One region of the Paenibacillus sp. genome, then DNA from elsewhere that is predicted to be linked to it. Evidence: riboswitches for the same ligand, from Rfam matches in the RefSeq annotation. Region 1 holds a riboswitch; the other holds the start of a gene.

The links. Region 1 has a riboswitch for cyclic di-AMP ahead of VE009_RS00150 (C40 family peptidase). Riboswitches for the same ligand answer to the same signal wherever they lie in the genome.
Region 2: another riboswitch for cyclic di-AMP. It lies ahead of VE009_RS21890 (ubiquitin-like domain-containing protein); the one in region 1 lies ahead of VE009_RS00150 (C40 family peptidase).

What each region holds. Positions count from the first base shown of each region.
Region 1 is NZ_DASQNA010000002.1:27,402-34,215, forward strand. Features, by position in the region: gene VE009_RS00140 (M1 family metallopeptidase) at 48-2,075, shown strand; gene VE009_RS00145 (hypothetical protein) at 2,107-2,925, shown strand; cyclic di-AMP (ydaO/yuaA leader) riboswitch at 3,296-3,446, shown strand; gene VE009_RS00150 (C40 family peptidase) at 3,449-4,018, shown strand; gene VE009_RS00155 (HD-GYP domain-containing protein) at 4,329-5,444, shown strand; gene VE009_RS00160 (Crp/Fnr family transcriptional regulator) at 5,481-6,167, shown strand; gene VE009_RS00165 (exodeoxyribonuclease III) at 6,295-6,814, shown strand, end outside.
Region 2 is NZ_DASQNA010000039.1:302,456-309,269, reverse strand. Features, by position in the region: gene VE009_RS21905 (sporulation peptidase YabG) at 1-572, opposite strand, end outside; gene rsmA (16S rRNA (adenine(1518)-N(6)/adenine(1519)-N(6))-dimethyltransferase RsmA) at 642-1,577, opposite strand; gene rnmV (ribonuclease M5) at 1,574-2,161, opposite strand; gene VE009_RS21890 (ubiquitin-like domain-containing protein) at 2,277-3,329, opposite strand; cyclic di-AMP (ydaO/yuaA leader) riboswitch at 3,604-3,802, opposite strand; gene VE009_RS21885 (TatD family hydrolase) at 3,967-4,764, opposite strand; gene VE009_RS21880 (HD domain-containing protein) at 4,772-6,055, opposite strand; gene VE009_RS21875 (AbrB/MazE/SpoVT family DNA-binding domain-containing protein) at 6,323-6,577, shown strand; gene rsmI (16S rRNA (cytidine(1402)-2'-O)-methyltransferase) at 6,685-6,814, opposite strand, start outside.

The sequences.
Region 1 (6,814 bases):
GGACAAACATATACATCCACTAGACGCTTGTCAACGGGGTGAAATCGATGAAATGGATCAAATCAAACCGCTGGCGCCCGATCGCGCTGGCCGGAACGGCCTTCGTCGTCTGGGTGGCGCTGTGGGGAGAGCTCGGCGGCCCTGGCGGCGGCGAAGCTTTCGAAGCGGTGCCCGTCTTCGGACAGGCGCCCGACGCGGCGAAGCCGGCGCCGAAACCGAATCCCGCGCCGAGCCCGAACGCCGTTCCCCCTGTGCCGGAGAAGCCGCCGGCGCCCAAGCCGATGAGCAACCGCCTCGTCGAGTACCATATCGGCGTCGCGCTGGACGCCGAGGCGAAGACGCTGCACGGCACGCAAACCGTCACCTGGCGCAACCCGGGCAAGCAGAAGGTCCAGGAGCTGTACTTCCATCTGTATCCGAACGCGTTCGAATCCGACCGCACGACGTTCATGCGGGAATCGGGCGGCAAGCTGCGGGAAGACGAGCGAACGGGCGACGGCGTCGGTTCGATGACCGTCTCTTCCGTGGAAACGTCCGACGGTCTCGACCTGACGCCGCGGATCGCCTTCGAGCAGCCGGACGACGGCAACAAAGCGGACCGGACGGTGATGAAGCTCCGCCTGCCGAAACCGGTCGCGCCGAACGAAACGGTCACGCTGAGGATGTCCTTCGCGGTGAAACTTCCCGAAGTGTTCGCCCGCATGGGGTACAAGGGCGAATTCGTCATGGCCGGGCAGTGGTTCCCGAAGCTCGCGGTATACGAGCCCGCCGGCACCCGCGGCCGCACGGCCGAAGGCTGGAACATTCATCAGTATCACGGCAATTCCGAGTTTTACTCCGATTTCGGCATCTATAACGTCAAAATCAAAGTGCCGGCCGACTACGTCGTGGCGGCCACCGGCTTCCCGCCGAAGCCCGCCGTCGCGGACAAAGCGTCCGGCACGAAAACGTACCATTTCTACGCCGACGACGTGCACGACTTCGCTTGGGCCGCGTCGCCGAACTTCGTGTACGCGGAAGAGCCGTTCTCGGCGCCGAACGTGCCGGGCGTCAAAATCAAGCTGTACCTCGACCCGAAGCATCTAGAGTTGAAAGAGCGCTATATGTACGCGGCGAAGAAAGCGTTGGAGCATTACAGCGCATGGTACGGGCCGTATCCGTACAGCACGCTATCCGTCGTCGTGCCTCCCGCGGGCGCCGGCGGCGCCGGCGGCATGGAGTATCCGACGCTCATCACGGCGTGGGCCGCGGACGACGCCGACCTCGGCTACGAGCTGGAGCGCGTCGTCGTGCACGAGATCGGCCACCAGTATTGGTACGGCATCGTCGCCAGCAACGAGTTCGAGGAAGCGTGGCTGGACGAAGGCTTCACGTCGTACGCCGAAGATAAGCTCATGGAAGCGGAATACGGGCTGACGCCGAACACGACCCTCGAAGCAAGTTATATGACGAACCCCGCCTCCCTCACCCGCTTCTCGTGGAACTTCAACAACCACGATCATTATGCGGACAATGTGTATATCCGGGGGAAGCTCGTGCTGCTGGCGATGGAGAAAGAAATCGGGGAAGCGCAAATGAAGCGCGTGCTGCGCACGTACTTCGACCGCTACAAGTTCCGCCATCCGTCGACCGGCGATTTCCAGAAGACGGTGGAAGACGTCACGAAGCGGAGCTGGGCGCCGTTCTTCGACCAATTCGTGTACGGCGACCAAATGGTCGATTACGCGGTGGAGCGCATCGAGCGCGTCCCGTCGGAGCCGAATCAGTACGCGTACCGGGTCACCGTGGCCGGGCGCAGCGGCAAGGACGGCCCCGTCTCGGTGCGATTCGCCTACGAAGACGGCCAATCGATCGTGCAGGAATGGAACGGCGAAGAGGACCGGATCGTGTTCACCCTGCCGCCGCACGGCGCGAAGCTGCGCCACGTCGTCGTCGACCCGGATTGGGGAGTCGTGCTCGAGCATAAGCGGTACAACAATTTCATGAAAACCGACGTCGACGACAAGCTCGAAACGCGGTGGACGATGGGCGTCTCCAAGCTGATCGAAGCGCTCCTCGGCACGCTGGCGTGGTAGTCGAAACCATTATCGAAAGGAGGCGCGCCGCATGTGGCAGTACGCCAAATCGGGCTGGACCGCCGCCCGCCGCAATTGGTTCCTGATCATGCTCTTATTCCTATATCAATACGCTTGGGGCTTCGCGATCTTCAAGTACGTCAAGTCGGTCGTCGTCCCGCTCCTTCACCGTTATCCCGGCGGGGAGCTGCCGGCGTCCGCCGGCCGACTGTTTTGGCTGGAGGCGGAATTCCAGCTCGTCAAAACCGATTTGATCGCGCCGTACGCCTGGACGCTGGGGACGATCCTGATCGTCCGGATGCTGCTCACGCCCCTCCTCAACGCCGGCATTCTCAACGTACTGGAGAACGGCCGAGGCGGCCGGCGCAAAGCGTTCGCGCAAGGCGTGAAGTCGCACGCGAAGCCGTTCCTGCTGCTGTACGGCGCCCAGTCGCTGCTCACGCTCGCCCCGCTGCTGTGGGTCGCGCCGCGCGCGTTCGACGCCGCCGCGGCGGCCGGCGATTGGACGTCCATCGCCTCCGCCCTGCTCCCGTACGCCGCCGGCTGGATCGCGTACCAAGGCGCGCTCGACCTCGCCGCGCTCTACGTCGGCTTCGGCATCGTCGGCGGCCGCGGCGCCCTGCCGGGACTCGCCGTGTTCGTCCGGCGCGCGGTGCCGATCGTCGCCCTCGCGCTGATCGTGTACGCGATCACCTTCGCCATCGGGTTGGCGGCCGCGGCGCTCTCCTTGTGGTGGGCCGGATTCTTCGCGGTCCTCCTGCATCAATCGTTCCCGTTCGTGCGCGCGCTGCTGAAGCTGTGGGGCATCCAGGCGCAGTTCCACTACTGGTCCGACCGCAAGCCTGTATGAAATAATAGGGGCGGCCTCCTTCGCGGCCGCCCCGTCATGCTTTCTGCAGCACCGAGCTCTGATAGCCCCGACGTCAGCCCCTCCATTTCGACCGGCAGCCTTCCACCGCCTCATCGTACGTCCATCCGAACAAATCCCCGTAGACCGTAGATCGACATCGTTTCCCCCGGATCCGTCGATTCGACTTCGAATCGGGCCGCCTTTGCGCGCTCCCCTCTCTCCCGCCCCAGATGTTCACCCGTCATTTTCTATGAATCTATGCCGATGCCATCGCCCGTTTTGCGATTCTATCGGAACTTCAATTGATCACCTGAATATTTTGCTAGAATAGGAGGATTTCGACGAACGCTGTCGAATACGAATTAGGTCGAAAATATCACTGCCAAAATTTCCGGCGCGTCTCGCCTCGCTTCGGAAATACGGGGGAACCATGTTGGGTGAATTGATCTCGCAATCAGGGATCATAGGGAACCTTCAACCGAACCCTTAAGCTAACCTCGTCGGCATCGGAAGGGGTATACAATTGAAGAAGGCAGCATCTTTCCTGCTGGCGATGTCCATCGCGTTCGGCGCGTTCGCCGGTTCCGCTTCGGCAACGACGGACCTGCGGGCGGCGATCGATCCGCTCATCGGCATCGATTACAAGTACGGCGGCTCGACGACGAGCGGCTTCGACTGCTCCGGCTTTACCAGCTACGTCTTCGCGAAATTCGGCATCGACCTGCCGCGGCGTTCCGTCGATCAGGCGGCGATCGGCACGAAGGTGGCGAAGGACGAGCTCCGCCCAGGCGACCTCGTGTTCTTCAACACGAACGGCAAGACGATCTCCCATGCGGGCATTTACTTGGGCAACGGGAAATTCGCCCATGCGTCCAGTTCCCGCGGCGTGGCGATCGGCGATATGAACGACAGCTACTATTCCACGCGTTACGTGACGGCGCGTCGGATCCTCGACCAAACGAAGTACGAAAAAATCGCGGTCGAGGCGCCGGCGGTCGAAGTTTCGGCAGTCCCGGCTGCCCCGGCAGCGGACGCGGCCGACGTCGCCCGTACGACGGAAGCCTCCGAGCTTGCCGCCGAACACGGTTTGTAATTCGCACGCCGAATCCCCCGGCCGCGCTTTCGCGGCGCCGGGGGATTTTTCCGTTCTGCGCCCATCGTCCCAAGCCCAACGACCCGATATCCCCTGCCCCCCCTCTCGCAAGACCCTTGCCTCGACTCCGTTTTACATGGTTCTACGCGACAAACAAGTGCCGATGCTCCCAACTCTTTTCCCAATGTGCACGCAAATTCCTGTTTTTGTTACCTGACTCACAGAATCCGTAGGACCTCTGTGGCATAATACGGAAACGGCGGTGTGCAGTCCCGCGAAAAATGAAGTTTTTTGAAGGTGTGTGAGTGTAATGAGATTAGTGACCATCGATTCATGCGCACCGGGCATGAAACTCGGCAGAGCGATCCTGTCGGACGAAGGCCAAGTGCTGCTCGGTTATGGATACGAATTGACGCAAGGCATTATCAACCGGCTGCGGAATATGGGCGTCCACCAGCTGTACATCGACGACCCCCGCACCGAAGACATCGTGATCGAAGAGACGCTCCGCGAGGAAACGCGGCGCGCCGTCCACTATTCGCTTATGCAATGCATGGATTATATCCAAGCGGGCGGCCCGGCCGGCGGCGGACGCACCGTGACCTTCTCCCGGCTCGTCCACGACAGCGTCCGCCTGATCGTCGACGACATTATGTACAGCCGGCATGTGCCGATCGTGCATATTCGGGACACGGCGTCGACCGTCGACAGCGTCGGGCACCATTTTTGCAACAACGCGTTGAACGTCGCCGTGTTCGCCAGCAAGCTGGCGCTCGGCGAAGGCGCGAGCGCGGACGAACTGCGTACGATGTGCGCCGCCGCGCTGTTTCACGACGTCGGCAAGCTGCTGCTCCCGAAATCGCTGCTGACGAAGCGCGCGAAGCTGACCGAAGAAGAGATGAAAGAAATCCGCAGACATACCGAGCTGGGCTACAAGCTGCTGAAGGACGACGGCAGCGTGTCGCTCGTCGCCGCTCAATGCGCGCTCCAGCACCATGAACGCATGGACGGACTCGGATACCCTTACGGTTTGAAAGGAAACGACATCCACCCGTATGCGAAACTGATCGGCATGATCGACGCTTACGACGCTTTAATCAGCCCCAGAAGCTACCGCAACGCGATGCTGCCTCACGAAGCGCTAGATTATCTTTACGCCAACGTGGAAAGAGCGTATGATCGTTGTAGAGTAGAGCAATTCCGCAACAAGGTGGCTATTTTCCCTCCGGGGACGGCCGTCACATTGAACACCGGTGAACAAGGAGTTGTCTCCCGTATCGACGCGTCGTGCTTGCAGCGGCCGACCGTTCGCGTCTTGACCAACCCAGCCGGTGAAGAGCTGAAGACCCCCTACGAATTACAGCTCACGAAACATTTGAACATCATGATCCGATCCGTAGGCGACACTCCTTCCTTCGCTTGCTGACGAACATTCTCGCTGCGGAAAGGCTGTCCACTGCCTATGAATGCAATTGTCGGATTGCTTCGCAACGTCCCTCTGTTTCAGGACTTGTCGGATGAGGAGCTTCTCGCGATCGGTCCGCTGTTCCAGGAAACCAAATGGCCTCGCGGCAAGCTGCTCTTCATGGAAGGCGACCCGGGCGACGAGCTGTTCATCCTCAAATCCGGCGTCGTGAAAATTTACCGCTTCGACGATGACAAGGAAATTATATTAGCGCTGTTCGGCCCGGGCGATTTTTTCGGCGAAATGGCGCTCATCCAGCCGGCTCTTAACCGCTCCGCCACCGCGGAAACGTTGGAGTCTTGTTTGGTTTTTTCGATGAAGCGGTCCGTGTTTTACGATTTCATGGAGAAGCACCCGCGCGTATGCATCAAGCTGCTCGAGGTGACGGCGCAGCGGCTCCGCAACGCGAACGATCAAATCTATAATTTGACGTTCTTGGACGTGCGGCAGCGCATCATTCGCACCATTCTGCGGCTCGCGGAGGAACGGGGCGTGAAGCAGGGCGCCGGCTTGCTGGTGGACATTCGCATGACGCATCAGCAGCTGGCCAGCTTCGCCGGCACGGCGCGGGAATCGGCGACGAAGGTGCTGCAGGAGCTGTCCGAGGAAGGCTTGATCGCGGTCGAAAAGAAGCGCATTTATTTGCCCGACCATCGGAAATTGAGGGAAATGGCGGGAATGTGACCCCGCTGAAGGTTCCCGCCGCCAAGAAGGCTGCCGCCGCCGTGCTAACGGCCGCGGCAGCCTTCTTAGCCGTTATCGTATATAATAGGAAGAATGCTTTTACTAGACTTGGGAGGAAGTACTGCCGATGAAGCTGGTCTCATGGAACGTCAACGGCCTGCGGGCCTGCATGAATAAAGGTTTCGCCGACTTTTTCAAGGCCATGGATGCGGACATGTTCTGCATTCAGGAAACGAAGCTGCAGGAAGGGCAGATCGACCCAGCGCCGTTCGAAGGGTATTTCGCGTACTGGAACTATGCGGAGAAGAAAGGCTATTCCGGCACGGCGGTGTTTACGAAACGGGAGCCGCTGTCGGTGCGGTACGGATTGGAGGAGGATGCCGAGCCGGAGGGCCGCGTCCTGACGCTGGAGTACGACGATTTTTATCTCGTGAACGTGTATACGCCCAATGCGCGGCGCGACTTGTCCCGACTGGACTTCCGCCTCGAATGGGAGGAGCGGTTCCGCGGCTACTTGACAGAGCTCGACGCGCGCAAGCCCGTCGTCGTCTGCGGCGATCTCAACGTCGCCCACCAGGAGATCGACATCAAGAACGCCAAATCGAATCGCGGCAATTCCGGCTTCACGGACGAAGAGCGCGAGAAAA
Region 2 (6,814 bases), on a different contig from region 1:
TGGCAGGCGCCGGCGACGATCGTCATCATGTCGCGGTTCCGCTCGTACGCGCGCGCGACGCGCACCGCCTGAACGAAGTGCATCGAATTTTTATAATTGCGGATGTTGTGCTTGTCGCCGTCGAACCGATGCTTCAGAATCGCGTCATGGCCCGTGATGACGACGATGTCCGGCTGTACGCGCGGGAGCAGCTTCGTCAGCGCGTCGGCCATCTCCTCTTCGCGAAGATGATATCCTTCCGCGGGAATTTGAAGCTCGTTGTATACGGCGATGCTCTTCTTCAAATACGTGCGGTCTCCGTCGAGGTGCAGGACGGTGCCGGGCACGTCGAAGTACGGCTCTGCGGCGGGCTTGACGCCGGGCAAATTCAGCCGGTTACGCGGAAAGAGGGATCCTCCCCGAAATTCTTCCTCCTCGGGTTCTTTCGCCTCCTCCAAATCGTCGAGCGGCGCGTCCGCCAAGAGCCGATACAGCACGCCTTTCAAGACGGCTTGCCGGCCCGTGATTTCTTGAATCCGAAACAAGACGTCTTTCCCGTACGATTTGCGGACGACATAGTCGCCAATCTTCATGTTCATCCCTCCTACGCTATCCTATGGCCAGCGTAGGCATTTGGTGCGTTTCGCACCGGTTCGGCGCCGTTATTCCGCAGTTCGTCGATCCGCGAGCCGATTGGCGATCGTCGCGAACTCGGCGAGCGACAACGTCTCCCCGCGCCGCTCCGGCGCGATGCCGCACGACTCTAAGAAGGCGCGGCAGTCGTCCTTACCGCCGGCGTCCGCGAAAAACCGCTGCTGCAGATTGTTGAGCAGCGTCTTCCGCCGCTGGGCGAACGCCGCCTGCACGACGTCGAAGAATAGCTTCTCGTCGACAACGTCGGCGGCGGGCTTGTCCCGCATCGTCAGCTTCGCGACCGCCGAATCGACGTTCGGCTGCGGGATGAAGACCGAATGCGGTACCTTCATGACGACTTCGGGCACGGCGTAATACTGCACCGCGACCGACAGGCTGCCATAATCCTTCGTGCCCGGCGCCGCCGCGAACCGGTCTGCGACCTCCTTCTGCACCATGACGACGATCGATTCGAGCGGCAGCCGCTCCTCGAGCAGCTTCATGACGATCGGCGTCGTGATGTAATACGGCAAGTTCGCCACGACGGAGACCGATTCCATGCCTTCGAATTGGTCGCGGAACAGCGCCGCCAAATCGACCTTCAGCACGTCCCCGTGGACGACCGTCACGTTATCGTAGCCGGCTAGAGAGTCCTGCAGCATCGGCAGCAAGCGCTGGTCGATTTCGATGGCGACGACGCGCCCGCTTTGCTGCGCGAGCCGCTCGGTCAAGGCGCCGATGCCCGGACCGATTTCCAGCACGCCCTTCTTCGGGCCGAGCCGTGCCGCAGCCGCGATGTTCCGCAAAATGTTGCCGTCGATGAGGAAATTTTGCCCCAAGCTTTTCTTGAAGGAAAACCCGTATTTCTGCAGCAGCTCTTTCGTCTTGCGCGGCGAGCCGATGCCTTCTTTATCCGACCGTTCGACGGCGTCCGTCCGTCCGGTCAACTCCGTCCGCTCCGTCATGAGCCGAGCCCCTTCCTTTCGTCCTCGGAATCGCCGCCGGCGCCCGCGGCCGCCGTGCAAGCGGCCAGCGCGGCCGCCACCTCGGCCCGCGAAATGCCGAACATGGCGCATCGCTTAAGGAACGTCTTCGCGTTCGCGTACCCGATGCGCAGCCTCCGTCCGACGAGCAGACGGCGGCGCGCGGCCCCCTCCGTGCCCGCCAAACCGGCGGCGTACAAATCGGGCCAGCCGAAGTCGGTGCCGACGGCTTCCGCCTCCGTCCGCACCGCGGCGAGCGCCTCGCGTATGGCCTCCGGCTTCGCGTTCTCGATGCCGATATCGTCGTTCAGCATCGCTTCCTCCTGCGCGAGGAAAGCGTGCTTGCAGCCCGGCACCTTGCTCGAGACGATCGAACGAATGCGCTCTCCCGCATGGTCCGGATCCGTTAAAATAATGACGCCCCGTTTCCGCTGGGCCAGCTCGATCCGCGCCAATACGTCCTTGCCGACGGCCGAGCCGCCCGTCTCGATCGTATCCGCGTCGACCGCCCGCTTCACGGCCGTCGTATCGTGTTTGCCTTCGACCACGATGACTTCCTTGATCATGTTCCGCGCTCCTCGCATCTTGTCCCCTGTATTGTACCCCGTTCGGCCCAAAGACAAAAGGGCCGCTTCTGATAAGCGACCCTTTCGCGCATCGGCGAGCCGAATGCGTCCGAGTTTAAATCGGCTTCTTCGGTCCGATGACATATACCGTATAACCTGATTTCGTACCGAATTTGCGGGCGTGCGACTCGCTATCAAAGTACACGTCAATCTTCTTGCCTTTGATTGCGCTGCCGCGATCCTCTGCCCGGCGGAAACCGATGCCGTCGATATATACCCACCATCCCATCGGGATGACGCTCGTATCGACCGCGATCGTCCGGCCTTCCGTGACGGTCGTGCCGGAGGCGGTAATGCCGTATCCTTTGTCGCCCTTCTGTTTCCCAGTCGACGCGGGACCGGCCGAATACGCCGTTAACGTGACGTTCTTCAGAACGCCCTTGACACCGAATGTCATGCCGTTCAGCGAAACCTGTTGGGTTTCGGCCGACAGCACCGCGATCGCGTTCGCGACCGGCTTAGGCTCGACCTTCGTTCCGACGGCTACGACCTTCGCAAGGCTTTCTTGCTCGACCGTCTTCTCCAACACCTGCTCGGAAACGAGGACGCCGTCTTCATATATTTTCTCGATCTTTTTAACAAGCACGCCCTCCTGGCCCTGTTGGACAACTTTCTCCTTGCCCTTGGGGAGCGTCTTGTCTTCTTTCTTCACCGTGTCGAACGGAAGCTTATGCTCCGTCTCCTCGACGACCCGCTGAACGCGGACGATTTGGACGGTTGCTTCCGCGGTCAGATGCTCCGTCAACGCCGGCTCGACCTTATCGAGCGGACCGAGCTCGATGCCGGCTTCCTTCAACACGTCCCCTACTCGCGAAGGGGTCGTGTATATGTCGACGGATTTGCCGTCTACTGCAACGTTCACTGCGAACGCACGCTCGATTTCCACCGCGGCGCCGTTCTTCAAATCCGCCTCGGGCGGCAGCGACAATTCGTCGTGCTCCCCGACTTCGATGCCTTGCTCCCTTAACACTTCTGCCACGCTCTCCGCCGTCGTCACGACTTCGATCGTCTGACCGTCGGCAATAATGGATACACGCTTCATCTGCGTGCCGTACACCATCGCCGAGAAAAGAAATCCCGTCGCAAGAATGCCTGCGACGATTGACACGAAAGCCTTCTTATGAGCGCGAGCCCATCGCCATGCGTAAGACATGCCGGACAGACTTTCCTCATGGGTCTCCTTTACAGGAAGTGCTCCCATTACACAGTCCTCCTTACATAGTCCCGCCTTGTACGTGAGTTGTCATCTCAGGTGCAAAGGTCGACGCGACTAATATTTTAGTGTGAGGCAATCGCTCCGCCGAAAAATAAAAAGCCGGACGAAGAGGACTCGTACCCGGCTTTTCGATGGTCGAAAAGAGTGCTTGATGCAAGCACGGACGATTGCCTCTCTCGTAACGCTTACGAGGTTAGCTGTCGGATTCGGACCGGAGAGTGGCCCTATCTCGAGCTCGGGCATGGCGCCCGGATCGAAAATTCACCCCTAGATGCCCCTTGCGGAAGCATCCGATGCGGTTCCCCCGTTTCCCCTGGCGACGCGCTTCTGGCGAAGCCCGTCGGGAAACTCAGCGATACTGGAAATATGTTGCAAATCTTTTTGCATTCGGTGTCTGTTAAGTATCATAAAGGGAGCAAGCCTTGATTGTAAAGTGCACGTAAACCTCCGAAATCGATGGATTCCGCCGAAAAACGGACAAAAGTGTCCGTTTCAGCAATGGAAGCCACCCCGAACGCGCCAATTTAACCTATTTATCCGCTTCTCTCCCCCTTTCTTGTTTGGGACGAAATACATTAGCCGCATTCGCGGTCGTTTGGGCGGCGAATTGCTCCAACGTCATGCCTTTGATCTCCGCCGCCGTCTCCGCCACCAAACGCACGTACCCGGTTTCGTTCCGTTTCCCTCGGTACGGATGAGGCGTCAGATATGGGGCATCGGTTTCCACTAACAGCCTTTCAATGGGAGTCCTTGCCAGCACTTCCTTCGGCTGTTTCGCGTTCTTGAACGTGACCGGTCCGCCGAAGGAAAGATAAAAATTCATGTCCAAACAAAGCTGCGCCGTTTCCCAGCTTCCCGAAAAACAGTGCATGACGCCCCCTACATCATATGCTTTCTCCTCGCGCAATATGGCAACGACATCGGCATGCGCGTCCCGATTATGGATGACGATCGGCATGCCGAGCTTCCGCGCGAGCCGGATTTGTTCGCGGAACGCGCGATGCTGCACGTCCTTCGGCGTCGTGTCCCAATAATAATCGAGGCCCATTTCGCCGAGAGCGACGACTTTCGGGTGCGTTCTCGCCAGATGCTCGATGTAATCCAAATCTTCGGGTTTGAAATCGTACGCGTCCTGCGGGTGCCAGCCGACGACCGCCTCGACGCAGTCGTACGTTTCCGCGAGCGCCAGCGTCGTCGGAATCGTCTCCCGGTTGCAGCCGATATTAATGATGCGCGTCACGCCGGCTTCGTTCGCGCGTCGAACGATGTCGTCTCGCTCTCCCTCGAAGCTTGGGTGGTCCAAATGTGTATGCGTATCCGTAATCATGCGGTTGTCATTCTCCTTTCAGCCATGCTTCAGTTTCCGCCGTAATGAACGGGCTGCCGGGCGTCAGCATCGGCTCCGGCATATAAATGTGATGCTTCCCCGACTGCGTGCCGCTGATCGAGCGGACGATGTCGGACACCTCGCTGATTTCGACAAGCGAACCGTCGCGTTTCAACAAATAAATCGGTTTTCGGTGCGTCGAGCTTCCCGAACGATATACATCGTACGACAAATCTTTCGGGAAATCGACTTGGAGGTAATACGCCGGGTCATAGCCTTCCCGCCGGATGGACTCCCGCAGCCGGTCGAGCAGCTCGTCGTTCAGCTCCGCGGGCGTCGCGTATTTGAACAGCTTGCGCTGCAAGAATCGGCGGCACAAGTCGGACAGCACGGGATCCGGTTCGTTCATCCACATCGCGAACGCCGTCTGGGCGAGCGCCTCGTCGAGCATCAAATAATGCTCCGTGTCCAGCGCGCCTTCGAACAGCCTTCGCAGCGGATCCGGAAGAAAGCGGAACGAACGCCCTTCTTCATATAATTGTTTCGCTCGCGTGAAGATATTGCGGAGGACGATTTCCGAACTGCGCGTGACGGGATGGAAATACACCTGCCAGTACATCTGGTAACGGGACATCAAGTAATCCTCTACCGCGTGCATGCCGCTTTCTTTCACGACGATTTGCTCCCGGTACGGCCGGAGCACGCGCAAAATGCGCTCGAGGTCGAACATGCCGTAGTTGACGCCCGTGCAGTACGCGTCGCGGAGCAAATAATCCATTCGGTCCGCGTCAAGCTGGCTGGAGACGAGCGACACGACGATCTCCTTCGGATAAGTCTTGCAGATCACGCTGGCGACGCGGTCCGGGAACGACGGGTCGACGCTTCGCAGCACTCGGTTCACTTCCGTGTCGCCTTGCACGATGCGGCATGTCCACTCCTCGTGATGCTCCCCGAACACCGTCTCGATCGAATGGGAGAACGGTCCGTGTCCGACGTCGTGCAGCAGCGCCGCGCACAAGCACAGCAGCCGCTCCTCTTCCGGCCAATCCTCGAACCGGTTTCGTTCGAACTGACTAATAATTTTGCGGGTAATTTCATAGACGCCTAGGGAATGAGAGAATCGGCTGTGCTCTGCCCCGTGGAACGTAAAATAGGAGGTTCCCAGCTGCCGAATGCGGCGAAGCCGCTGAAATTCGCGCGTGTTGATCAAATCCCAAATGACGGGCTCTTGAACATAAATGTACTTATGTACTGGATCCTTGAAAACTTTCTCCTCCGGCCAGGCGTTCATCTCCGTACCTCCTCGTTTCATCCCTCAATCGACAGATTTCGACATGCCTTTCTGAACTTCTTGTCGAATGACGGTGTCGAAAAATATGAATTTTTGTTGCAAGAAATCCTCAAAAACCTTATATTAACAAGGACTAATTGAAACGCGTCATTCTTCGTTGACTATTATGGGAATGCTTGGTATCATAGTAGCAAGTAAGAATTATGTCGAATTATGACGATTTTATTTTTCTACGATATTTTTTAAAGTTTGAGAGGAGTATGCTATATGATGAAATCCACGGGTATTGTCCGAAAGGTTGACGAATTGGGCCGAGTTGTCATTCCGATCGAACTCCGCAGAACGCTGGGCATCGGCGAAAAGGACGCTTTGGAAATTTACGTGGACGGCGAGCGCATCATGCTCAAGAAATACGAGCCCGCATGCATCTTCTGCGGCAATGCCGACAACGTCACGTATTTCAAAGGCAAAATTGTTTGCAACGAATGCTTAAAAGAAATGCCTACCCCTGTGACAAAATAAGAAAAATAGGTTATAATAGCTTTACCGAACTTGTTAATTCTAACCTTTTTATATCTCCTTATTGGCCTATGATTCGTTCCCGAATCATAGGCAATTTTTTTTGTCGATCATTCGTCGCGTCCGCCCTGGTGAATCGCATTGTACAGCTCCCTCTTCGGCACGCCCCGATCCGTCGCGGCCAGCTTGAGAGCTTCCTTATGCGTTACTCCGTCGCGCTCTTCGTACGCGGCTACGTGT